DNA from 2 places in the Streptomyces sp. NRRL S-920 genome. Region 2 is predicted to be linked to the other one. Evidence: riboswitches for the same ligand, from Rfam matches in the RefSeq annotation. Region 2 holds a riboswitch; the other holds the start of a gene.
What was found. A riboswitch is a leader RNA that binds a small molecule or an ion and turns the genes downstream of it on or off. The one in region 2 is predicted to bind S-adenosylmethionine.
Positions count from the first base shown of each region.

Region 1: another riboswitch for S-adenosylmethionine. It lies ahead of thrC (threonine synthase); the one in region 2 lies ahead of IG54_RS0122010 (aminotransferase class V-fold PLP-dependent enzyme).

Region 1 is NZ_JODF01000058.1:21,328-26,378, forward strand. Features, by position in the region: gene otsB (trehalose-phosphatase) at 1-520, shown strand, start outside; gene IG54_RS0130090 (alpha,alpha-trehalose-phosphate synthase (UDP-forming)) at 576-2,000, opposite strand; gene IG54_RS0130095 (glucosyl-3-phosphoglycerate synthase) at 2,053-2,997, opposite strand; SAM riboswitch class I at 3,152-3,280, shown strand; gene thrC (threonine synthase) at 3,298-4,593, shown strand; gene IG54_RS0130105 (ubiquitin-like small modifier protein 1) at 4,690-4,965, shown strand.
Region 2 is NZ_JODF01000030.1:105,846-110,896, forward strand. Features, by position in the region: gene IG54_RS0122000 (cytochrome b) at 1-1,547, shown strand, start outside; gene trpD (anthranilate phosphoribosyltransferase) at 1,700-2,764, shown strand; SAM riboswitch class IV at 2,865-2,982, shown strand; gene IG54_RS0122010 (aminotransferase class V-fold PLP-dependent enzyme) at 3,197-4,582, shown strand; gene IG54_RS0122015 (Lrp/AsnC family transcriptional regulator) at 4,631-4,912, opposite strand; gene IG54_RS0122020 (rhomboid family intramembrane serine protease) at 4,909-5,051, opposite strand, start outside.

The DNA.
Region 1 (5,051 bases), on a different contig from region 2:
GGTCACCGGCACCGTCCAGGCGGCCGAGCCGCACCCCGGGGTCGCCGCCGTGCGCGCCGAACTTCCCGGGTTCCTCGACGCGATCGACGCCTGGCGCGGCACCTGGATAGAGGAGAAGGGCCGCGCGGTGGCGGTCCACACGCGCCGCGCGCGGGACCCGCAGGCCGCCTTCGACGCGCTGCGCGCACCGCTCGCCGAGCTGGCGCACCGGCACGGTCTGATCGTCGAGCCGGGCCGCATGGTCCTGGAGCTGCGCCCGCCGGGCATGGACAAGGGCGTGGCCCTCGCCGCGTACCTGCGGGAGGTCGGCGCCGAGTCCGTGCTCTACGCCGGCGACGACCTGGGCGACCTGCCCGCCTTCGCCGCCGTGGAGAAGCTCCGCTCGGACGGCATGGCGGGCCTGCTGGTGTGCAGCGGCAGCGCGGAGGTCGCGGAGCTGGCGGACCGCGCGGACCTGGTGGTGGACGGCCCCGGGGGAGTGGTGGCTCTCCTCAACTCCCTCGCGGGACACGTGACCTGACAGTTCGGGGCAAACGGGTGGGTGGGTGGGAGAGCACCCGCCGCGGAGCGGCGGTCTAGGGACGATCGCCGGTCAACGCGTGCAACTGCTCAAGGAACCACTGCGCGGGCGGCAACGCCGTAGCCGCCGCGGCGAGCCGCTTGGTCCGCTCGGCGCGCTCCCCGACCGGCATGGAAAGCCCCGCGTGCAGCGCGGCGGCCGTGGCCGATACGTCGTAGGGGTTGACCGGAATCGCGTCCTCGCCCAGCTCCTCGAACGCCCCCGCCTCCCGCGAGAGCACCAGCGCGCACCCCTCGTCGGAGACGACGGGCACCTCCTTCGCGACGAGGTTCATGCCGTCCCGGATGGGGTTGACCAGCGCCACGTCCGCGAGCCGGTAGGCCGCGAGCGAGCGCGCGAAGTCGTCGTCGACGTGCAGGAGCACCGGCGTCCAGCCCGGCGTCCCGTACGTGGAGTTGATCTCCTCGGCGACCCGTGAGACCTCCGCGGTGTACTCCCGGTACACCGCGAGGTCCTGCCGCGAGGGGTAGGCGAAGGCGACGTGGACGACCCGCTCGCGCCACTCGGGGCGGGTCTCCAGCAGCTCGCGGTAGGCCAGCATGCCCCGCACGATGTTCTTGGACAGCTCCGTCCTGTCCACCCGCACGATCGCCCTGCGGCCCTCGCCGATCTGCTCCCGCAGCGTCGCCATCCGCTCCTCGACGTCGTCCCGCCGCGAACGCTCCCGCAGGAAGTCCGCGTCGGCACCGAGGCCGTGCACCCCGATCCGCGTCCCCGACGTCCCGCCGAGCAGCCGCACACAGCACTCCGTGAACGCGTCCGCCCACCGCCCGGTGAGGAACCCGAGCCGGTCGGCGCCGAGCATCCCGCGCAGCACCTGCTCGGCCACGTCGTCCGGCAGCATCCGGAAATAGTCGGCCGGCGCCCACGGGGTGTGCGAGAAGTGGCCGATTTTCACGTCGTCGCGCAGCTCGCGGAGCATCCCGGGCACCAGCGTCAGGTGGTAGTCCTGCACGATGACCGAGGCCCCGGGCGCGGCCTCCGCGGCCAGCGCCTCGGCGAACGCCCGGTTGTACGTCTCGTACGCCTCCCACTGCGCGCGGAACTCCGGGCCGAACGCCGGTTCCAGCGGCGTCTGGTACAGCATGTGGTGGACGAACCACAGGACCGAGTTGGCGACGCCGTTGTACGCCGCCGCGTGCACGCCCTCGTGCGAGCCCGCGTCGATGTCGAGCATCCGCACGCCCGGCTCGCCGACGCCGCGCCGCACCGCCTCCCGGTCGCCCTCGCCGAGCGCCGCGCACACCCACAGGGCGGCGGGGTCGTCGGGGGAGTCACCGATGGCGCTCAGCCCGGAGACGAGACCGCCGCCGCCGCGCCTGGCGGTCAGCTCCCCGTCCTTCCCCACGGAGTACGAGACGGGGCCGCGGTTGGACGCGACGAGTACCTGCGCTGCTGCTGTTCGGGGCTCGGACACCATGTGGCAAAACGTAGCCCGTCCCGGGGCCGGGCAAACGTACGACCGGGGCCGGTCACGCCACGCGTCGGTGCGCGTACTCCGCGATACCCGTCATCGGCGGCCGCTCCTCCGTGTCCACCGCGTACGTCCGCGGCACGAAGCCCCGCTCCCCCCGCTCGAACTGCGTCAGCTCCGGGCGTACGAGGTGTCCGCGCGCGAGCCGCACCTGAGCCGTCCGGTAGATCGCCGCCGCCATCCGCCCGAGCGCCTGCCCGTCCTGGTGGCGGTGCTTGCGCACGCCGACGTCCACCTGCGCCAGCGCGTCCAGGCCGGCCGTGTGCAGCGCGTCGACGAGCAGGCCCAGCTCCACGCCGTACCCGACGGGGAACGGCAGCCGCTCCAGGAGGGACCTGCGGGCCGCGTACTCGCCGCCCAGCGGCTGGACGAACCCGGCGAGCAGCGGCCAGTGCATGTTCAACAGCGGGCGCGCCATCAGCTCGGTGACCCGGCCGCCCTGGCCGGTGGCCTCGCCGAGCGGACGGTCGTACATCGCCTTCACGAAGGCCACGTCGGGATCGGTCAGGAGCGGGCCCACGATCCCCGAGACGAAGTCCGCGGAGAACTCCCTCAGGTCCGCGTCGACGAACGCGACGATGTCACCGCTCGTCACCAGCAGCGAGCGCCACAGCACCTCGCCCTTGCCGGGCAGCGGCGCGATGCGCGGCAGGATCTCGTCCCGGTGCACCACCTTGGCGCCCGCCTCCCGGGCCACCTCGGCCGTCCGGTCCGAGGAACCGGAGTCGATCACCACCAGCTCGTCGACCAGCGAGACCTTCTCGACCAGCTCGCGGCGGATCTCGGCGACGATCGCGCCGACCGTCTCCTGCTCGTCCAGCGCGGGCAGCACGACGCTCACCGACGCGCCGGACGCGCGCTTGGCCGCGGCCAGCCGGTCCAGCGGGCGGTCGGCGACCGACCAGGAACGCCTGCTCAGCCAGCGCTCGGCCTCTTCCAGCACGGTCGGAGTCCTCCCGTATGTGATCCATCTCGCGGTTCGGACGACTATCTCAAGGGTCCGGGGCTTCGGTTACAGTCTTGAACAACGCCGGTGACCATCGCATGTCGGGGTCACCGCCGCGTGAGATCAACAACTGAAACCCACAATCGAATACCGCTCATCCAGAGGGGCAGAGGGATACGGCCCGTTGAAGCCCCGGCAACCCTCCCGCCGACCGCGAGGTCACGGTGGGGAAGGTGCCAATTCCGTCTCGCGGCGAGATGCGCCGCGGGGAAGATGAGGAGAAAGGGCCTCGCCTCCATGGCTGTGCAGACCGTCGCCACCGAAAGCACCACCTCTTCCGTAGACCTCGGTCCCGCCTCAGGACTCTCCTGCCGGGAATGCGGCACCAAGTTCCCGCTCGGCCCGATCTTCGCCTGCGCCGAGTGTTTCGGACCCCTCGAAGTCGCGTACGACCTTCCCCTCGGCGACCCGGAAGCCCTGCGCAAGCGGATCGAGGCGGGCCCCGCCAACATCTGGCGCTACGCCCCGCTCCTGCCCGTCCCCGCCGACGTCGCCGACAAGCCGAACCTGAACCCCGGCTGGACCCAGCTCGTCAAGGCCGACAACCTCGCGCGTGAACTCGGCGTCGAACAGGGCAAGTTGTTCGTCAAGGACGACTCCGGAAACCCCACGCACTCCTTCAAGGACCGCGTCGTCGCGCAGGCGCTCGAAGCGGCCAGGGCCTTCGGCTTCACCACCCTCTCCTGCTCCTCCACCGGCAACCTCGCGGGCGCCGTCGGCGCCGCCGCCGCCCGCGCCGGCTTCAGGTCCTGCGTGTTCATCCCGCACGACCTGGAGCAGGGCAAGGTCGTCATGGCCGCGGTCTACGGCGGTGAACTCGTCGGCATCGAGGGCAACTACGACGACGTGAACCGCTTCTGCTCCGAGCTGATCGGCGACCCGCTGGGCGAGGGCTGGGGCTTCGTCAACGTCAATCTTCGGCCGTACTACGGCGAGGGTTCCAAGACCCTCGCGTACGAGATCTGCGAGCAGCTGGGGTGGGAGCTGCCGGATCAGCTCGTCATCCCGATCGCCTCGGGCTCACAGCTCACGAAGATCGACAAGGGTCTGAAGGAGCTGATCGCGCTCGGCCTCGTGGCCGATAAGCCCTACAAGATCTTCGGCGCCCAGGCGGAAGGCTGCTCGCCGGTGTCGGCCGCCTTCAAGGCCGGTCACGACGTCGTGCGCCCGCAGAAGCCGAACACCATCGCGAAGTCGCTCGCGATCGGTAATCCCGCGGACGGGCCGTACGTGCTCGACATCGCGCGGCGCACGGGCGGGGCCGTGGAGGACGTGAACGACGAGCAGGTCGTCGACGCGATCAAGCTCCTCGCGCGGACCGAGGGCATCTTCGCGGAGACCGCGGGCGGTGTGACGGTGGGCGTCACCAAGAAGCTCGTCGAGGCGGGGCTGCTCGATCCGTCCCTCACCACGGTCGTGCTCAACACCGGGGACGGTCTGAAGACGCTGGACGCTGTCGCTGAGACGTCGCAGGCCACCGCGACCATCAAGCCGAGCCTTGAGGCGTTCCGCTCCGCGGGGCTCGCCAACTGAGGTTGTTGCTTCCCTGCGGGACGGCTGTGGCTGGTCGCGCAGTTCCCCGCGCCCCTGACGGGGCGCCCCCATCCCCGTATTTCTGAGGTGAACCCCATGAGCGTGAACGTTCGTATCCCCACCATCCTGCGCACCTACACCGGCGGCAAGGCCGAGGTCGCCGCCGAGGGGAGCACCCTCGGTGAGGTCATCGCCGATCTGGAGAAGAACCACACCGGCATCGCCGCCCGCGTCCTGGACGACCAGGGCAAGCTGCGGCGCTTCGTCAACGTGTACGTGAACGACGACGACGTCCGCTTCGAGCAGGGCCTGGAGACGGCCACCCCGGACGGCGCCGGCGTCTCGATCATTCCGGCGGTCGCCGGCGGATGATCTACCGGCGGATGATCTATTTCCGCAACTTTCCTGCGTAACCAGAATTGCCCCCTCCGGAAGACAAACGGAGGGGGCAATTCTGG
Region 2 (5,051 bases):
TCTACTCCCTGGCCAAGGCCAACATGCGCAAGATCTTCCCGGACCACTGGTCCTTCATGCTCGGTGAGATCTGCATGTACAGCTTCATCATCATCATCCTCACGGGTGTGTACCTGACGCTGTTCTTCCACCCGTCGATGAACGAGGTGGAGTACCACGGCAGCTACGTCCCGCTCCAGGGACAGCTGATGTCCGAGGCGTTCAACTCGACCATGCACATCTCCTTCGATGTGCGCGGTGGTCTGCTGATCCGGCAGATCCACCACTGGGCGGCGCTGATCTTCCTCGCCGGCATGTTCGTGCACATGATGCGCGTGTTCTTCACGGGCGCCTTCCGCAAGCCGCGTGAGGTCAACTGGCTGTTCGGCTTCCTGCTGTTCGTCCTCGGCATGTTCACCGGCTTCACCGGTTACTCGCTCCCGGACGACCTGCTCTCCGGCACCGGTGTCCGCTTCATGCAGGGCGCGATCCTGTCCGTCCCGGTCGTCGGCACGTACCTGTCGATGTTCCTGTTCGGCGGCGAGTTCCCCGGCGGCGACTTCGTGGCCCGGTTCTACTCGGTCCACATCCTGCTGCTGCCCGGCATCATGCTCGGCCTGATGGTGGCGCACCTGATCCTGGTCTTCTACCACAAGCACACGCAGTTCGCGGGCCCCGGCAAGAGCAACAAGAACGTCGTCGGCATGCCGCTGCTGCCCGTGTACATGGCCAAGGCCGGAGGCTTCTTCTTCCTGGTCTTCGGTGTCATCGCGGCCATCGCGGCGATCGCCTCGATCAACCCGATCTGGGCCATCGGCCCGTACCGCCCGGACCAGGTGTCGACCGGCGCCCAGCCCGACTGGTACATGGGCTTCGCCGAGGGCCTGATCCGTGTCATGCCGGGCTGGGAGATCAACCTCTGGGGTCACACGCTCGTCCTGGGCGTCTTCATCCCGCTGGTCATCTTCCCGCTGGTCCTCGCGGCGATCGCGGTCTACCCGTTCATCGAGTCCTGGGTCACCGGGGACAAGCGCGAGCACCACATCCTGGACCGCCCGCGCAACGCCCCGACCCGTACGGCCTTCGGTGTCGCCTGGATCACCGCGTACATGGTCATGCTCGTCGGTGGCGGCAACGACCTGTGGGCCACGCACTTCCACCTGTCGCTGAACGCGATCACCTGGTTCGTCCGGATCTTCTTCTTCGTCGGACCGGTCATCGCCTTCATCGCCACCAAGCGGATCTGCCTGGGTCTCCAGCGCCGCGACAAGGACAAGGTGCTGCACGGCCGCGAGTCGGGCATCATCAAGCGCCTGCCGCACGGTGAGTTCATCGAGGTCCACGAGCCGCTCGACCAGGGGCAGCTGCACACGCTCACCGCGCACGAGCAGTACGCGCCGGTCGAGATCGGCCCGACGGTCGACGAGAACGGTGTCGAGCGCAAGGTGTCCGGTACGCAGAAGCTCCGGGCCAAGCTCTCCAAGGGCTACTACGGGGAGGACAACCAGATCCCCAAGCCCACCGCCGAGGAGTACAAGGAGATCACCAGCGGCCACGGCCACCACTGATCACCTGAAGCTCTGACCAGGTCGCCACGGCGAGAGCCCCGTCCAGTTCATGGACGGGGCTCTTTGCCGTCCCGGCGGCTGGATAGGGTGGACCCACCCGACGTGTCGGGTTCCTCTCTTCCCTGTCCGACGGACGAACACCAGGAGCGGCCATGAGCGCTGTGACCCCCGCAGGAGGCACTACCGCGGCGGGCCGTTCCTGGCCCGACGTGCTGAACGGCCTGCTCGACGGGCGCGACCAGAGCGCCGACGACACGGCCTGGGCCATGGACCGCATCATGCGCGGCGAGGCCACCGACGCGCAGATCGCCGGGTTCGCGGTCGCGCTGCGGGCCAAGGGGGAGACCGTCGAGGAGATCTCCGGTCTCGTACGCGCGATGTACGCGCACGCCCGGGTCATCGACGTGCCGGGGCCCAGCGTCGACATCGTCGGCACGGGCGGCGACGGCGCGAAGACCGTCAACATCTCGACCATGTCCGCGATCGTCGTCGCGGGCGCGGGCGCGAAGGTCGTCAAGCACGGCAACCGCGCCGCCTCCAGCGCGTCCGGCGCCTCCGACGTACTGGAGAAGCTCGGCGTCAACCTGGACCTCTCGCCCCAGCGGGTCGTCGAGGTGGCCGAGGAAGCGGGCATCACGTTCTGCTTCGCGGTGAAGTTCCATCCGGCGCTGCGCCATGTGGCCCCCGCCCGCAGGGAGCTGGGGATCCGCACGACCTTCAACTTCCTCGGTCCGCTCACCAACCCCGCCAAGGTGCGGGCCCAGGCCACCGGGGTCGCCGACGCGCGCGTCGCGCCGATCGTCGCCGGGGTGCTCGCCGAGCGCGGCTCGTCGGCGCTGGTCTTCCGCGGTGACGACGGACTCGACGAGCTGACGACGACGGCCACCTCACGGGTGTGGGTCGTACGGGACGGGGCGGTGCGCGAGGAGGCCTTCGACCCCCGCGACGTCGGCATCGACCTGGTGCCCGTCGAGGCGCTGCGCGGCGCGGACGCCTCGTACAACGCGGAGGTCGCCCGGCGGCTGCTCGACGGCGAGAGGGGGCCGGTGCGGGACGCCGTGCTGCTGAACTCGGCGGCGGCGCTGGTCGCCCTCGAACCGACCGACGCCCCACTGGCGGAGCAGATCCGCGCCGGCATGGAGAAGGCGGCCGCGGGGATCGACTCCGGGGCCGCGAAGAAGGCCCTGGAACGGTGGGTGGCGGCCAGCAACCGCTGACCCTCCCGCCCGCTTCCCGCTCACCCGTGTGACGCAAGGCGCAGTCCGGATTCTGGACTGCGCCTTGCGCGTCGAAGATCGTGTGGCAGGATGCTGGACAGGTCATGAGTGACAGCGACTACGGCCCCGGCCCGCTGTCCGGCAACCCTCCGTCCGTGGCGGGGTGCCCCGGGTGAAGACCAGGTCGTACGCAGCAAGGCGTATGGCAAGCGCGGACCCCTGGACATCGGTGGATGTCACAGCCCTGGGGGTCCTGGTCCTCAAGGGAGCAGTCTCGTGAGCAAGCGAATGTGACAGGGCTCTTCAGCCCCGCCTCCGCACACCCTTCTCCATTTTTCTCCCGCGCCGTCGACGCAGCTCCGACGCAGCTCCGACGCAGCTCTGAAGCAGCTCCGGCGCGGTGAATTCGCCTGCCTCTCACGGGAGTTCGCCATGTCTGTTTCCGTCGTCGCCGCCGCCGATTCGTCCGTCTGCGCCCCGCTGGCCGTCCTCGGCCGGGACGTCACCGTGCCGCTGGTCACCGGCGGCGAGGTGACGTACGCCGCGCTCGACTACGCGGCGAGCGCGCCGGCGCTCCAGCGGGTGTGGGACGACGTGGCCGCGTACGCGCCGTACTACGGCAGCGTGCACCGCGGCGCCGGGTACCTCTCGCAGCTGTCGACCGACCTCTTCGAGAACTCCCGTACCGCCGTCGCCGAGTTCCTCGACTGCCGCGAGGACGACCAGGTCGTCTTCACCCGCTCCACCACCGATTCGCTGAACCTGCTGGCATCCGCCCTGCCCGCCGACTGCCAGGTCTTCGTCTTCGAGACCGAGCACCACGCCTCGCTGCTGCCGTGGCGGGGCGCCCGCGTCACCTACCTCGACGCGCCGCGCACCCCCGGCGAGGCCGTCCAGACCCTGGAGCGCGCCCTGGCCGACCGCGACCCCCACGGGCCCGCCCTCGTGTGCGTCACCGGCGCCTCCAACGTCACCGGTGAGTTGTGGCCGGTGCGCGAGCTGGCCGCCGCCGCGCACGCCCACGGCGCCCGGATCGTGCTCGACGCCGCGCAGCTCGCCCCCCACCACCCCGTCTCCGTAAGGGAGTTGGACGTCGACTGGGTCGCGTTCTCCGGGCACAAGCTGTACGCGCCCTTCGGCTCGGGCGTCCTCGCGGGCCGCTTTGACTGGTTGCGCGCGGCCGAGCCCTACCTCGCGGGCGGCGGCGCCTCGCGGAAGGTGACGCGACGCCCCAGGGAAGCGGGCGGCGGCGTGGACGTGGAGTGGCACGACAGCGCGGCCCGGCACGAGGCCGGTTCGCCGAACGTCATCGGCGTCTACTCCATCGCCTCGGCCTGCAAGGCGCTCACCGAGGCGGGCTTCGACGAGCTGGTGGCCCGCGAGCAGTACCTGATCCGCACGGTGCGCGAGGGGCTCGCCGAGGTGCCCGCCGTCCGGGTGCTCTCGCTGTTCGGCGACGACGCGCCGCGCGTGGGCGTCATCTCCTTCGTCGTGGACGGCTGGAACAGCTCGCACTTCGCGGCGGCGCTCTCCGCCGAGTACGGCATCGGCGTACGCGACGGCCTGTTCTGCGCCCACCCGCTCGTGCGCACCCTGCTCGGCAGCGAGTCCGGCGAGCCCGGCGAGTGCGGCGCCCCCGAGGCCGCGCCCGGCGAGAAGTCGCTCAACGCGATCCGCGTGAGCTTCGGCGCGGGCACCCCCGACGAGCACGTCGAGCGTTTCGTACGCGCCGTCAAGGAGCTGGTGGCGGACGGCGCGCGCTGGAACTACCGCACCGAGGACGGGCGTTGCGTACCGGACACCGACGCCGCCGTCTGAGCCCGGGCGGCTCGTAGCCGCTCGCGGACCCTCGGAGAGTCCGCGCGGCTACGAGTCGAGGCCGATCGCGAACGCGGCCTCCAGGTCGTGCTGCGAGTACGTGCGGAACGCGACGTGCGTGTCGGTCGCCTCCACGCCGGGGATCTTGCTGATCTTCCCGGGGATGACGTCCGCGAGGTCGTCGTGGCGCGGCACGCGGACCATCGCGATCAGGTCGTAGGTGCCGGTCACGGAGAAGACCTCGCTGACCGAGTCGAGCGCGGCGATCGACTCGGCGATCTCCGGAATCCGGTCCACGCTGGTCTTGATGAGCACGATCGCGGTGATCACGGCTGGCTGTCTCCCTCGGTGGCCGGTACTGCTGTGGCCTTCACTCTAGTCCTCCGTACGGACCATCCCCAGGCGTAGAGGAACCCGAGCGAGAAGCCCACCAGGTGCGCCAGATACGCCACCCCGGTCCCCTTGCCGC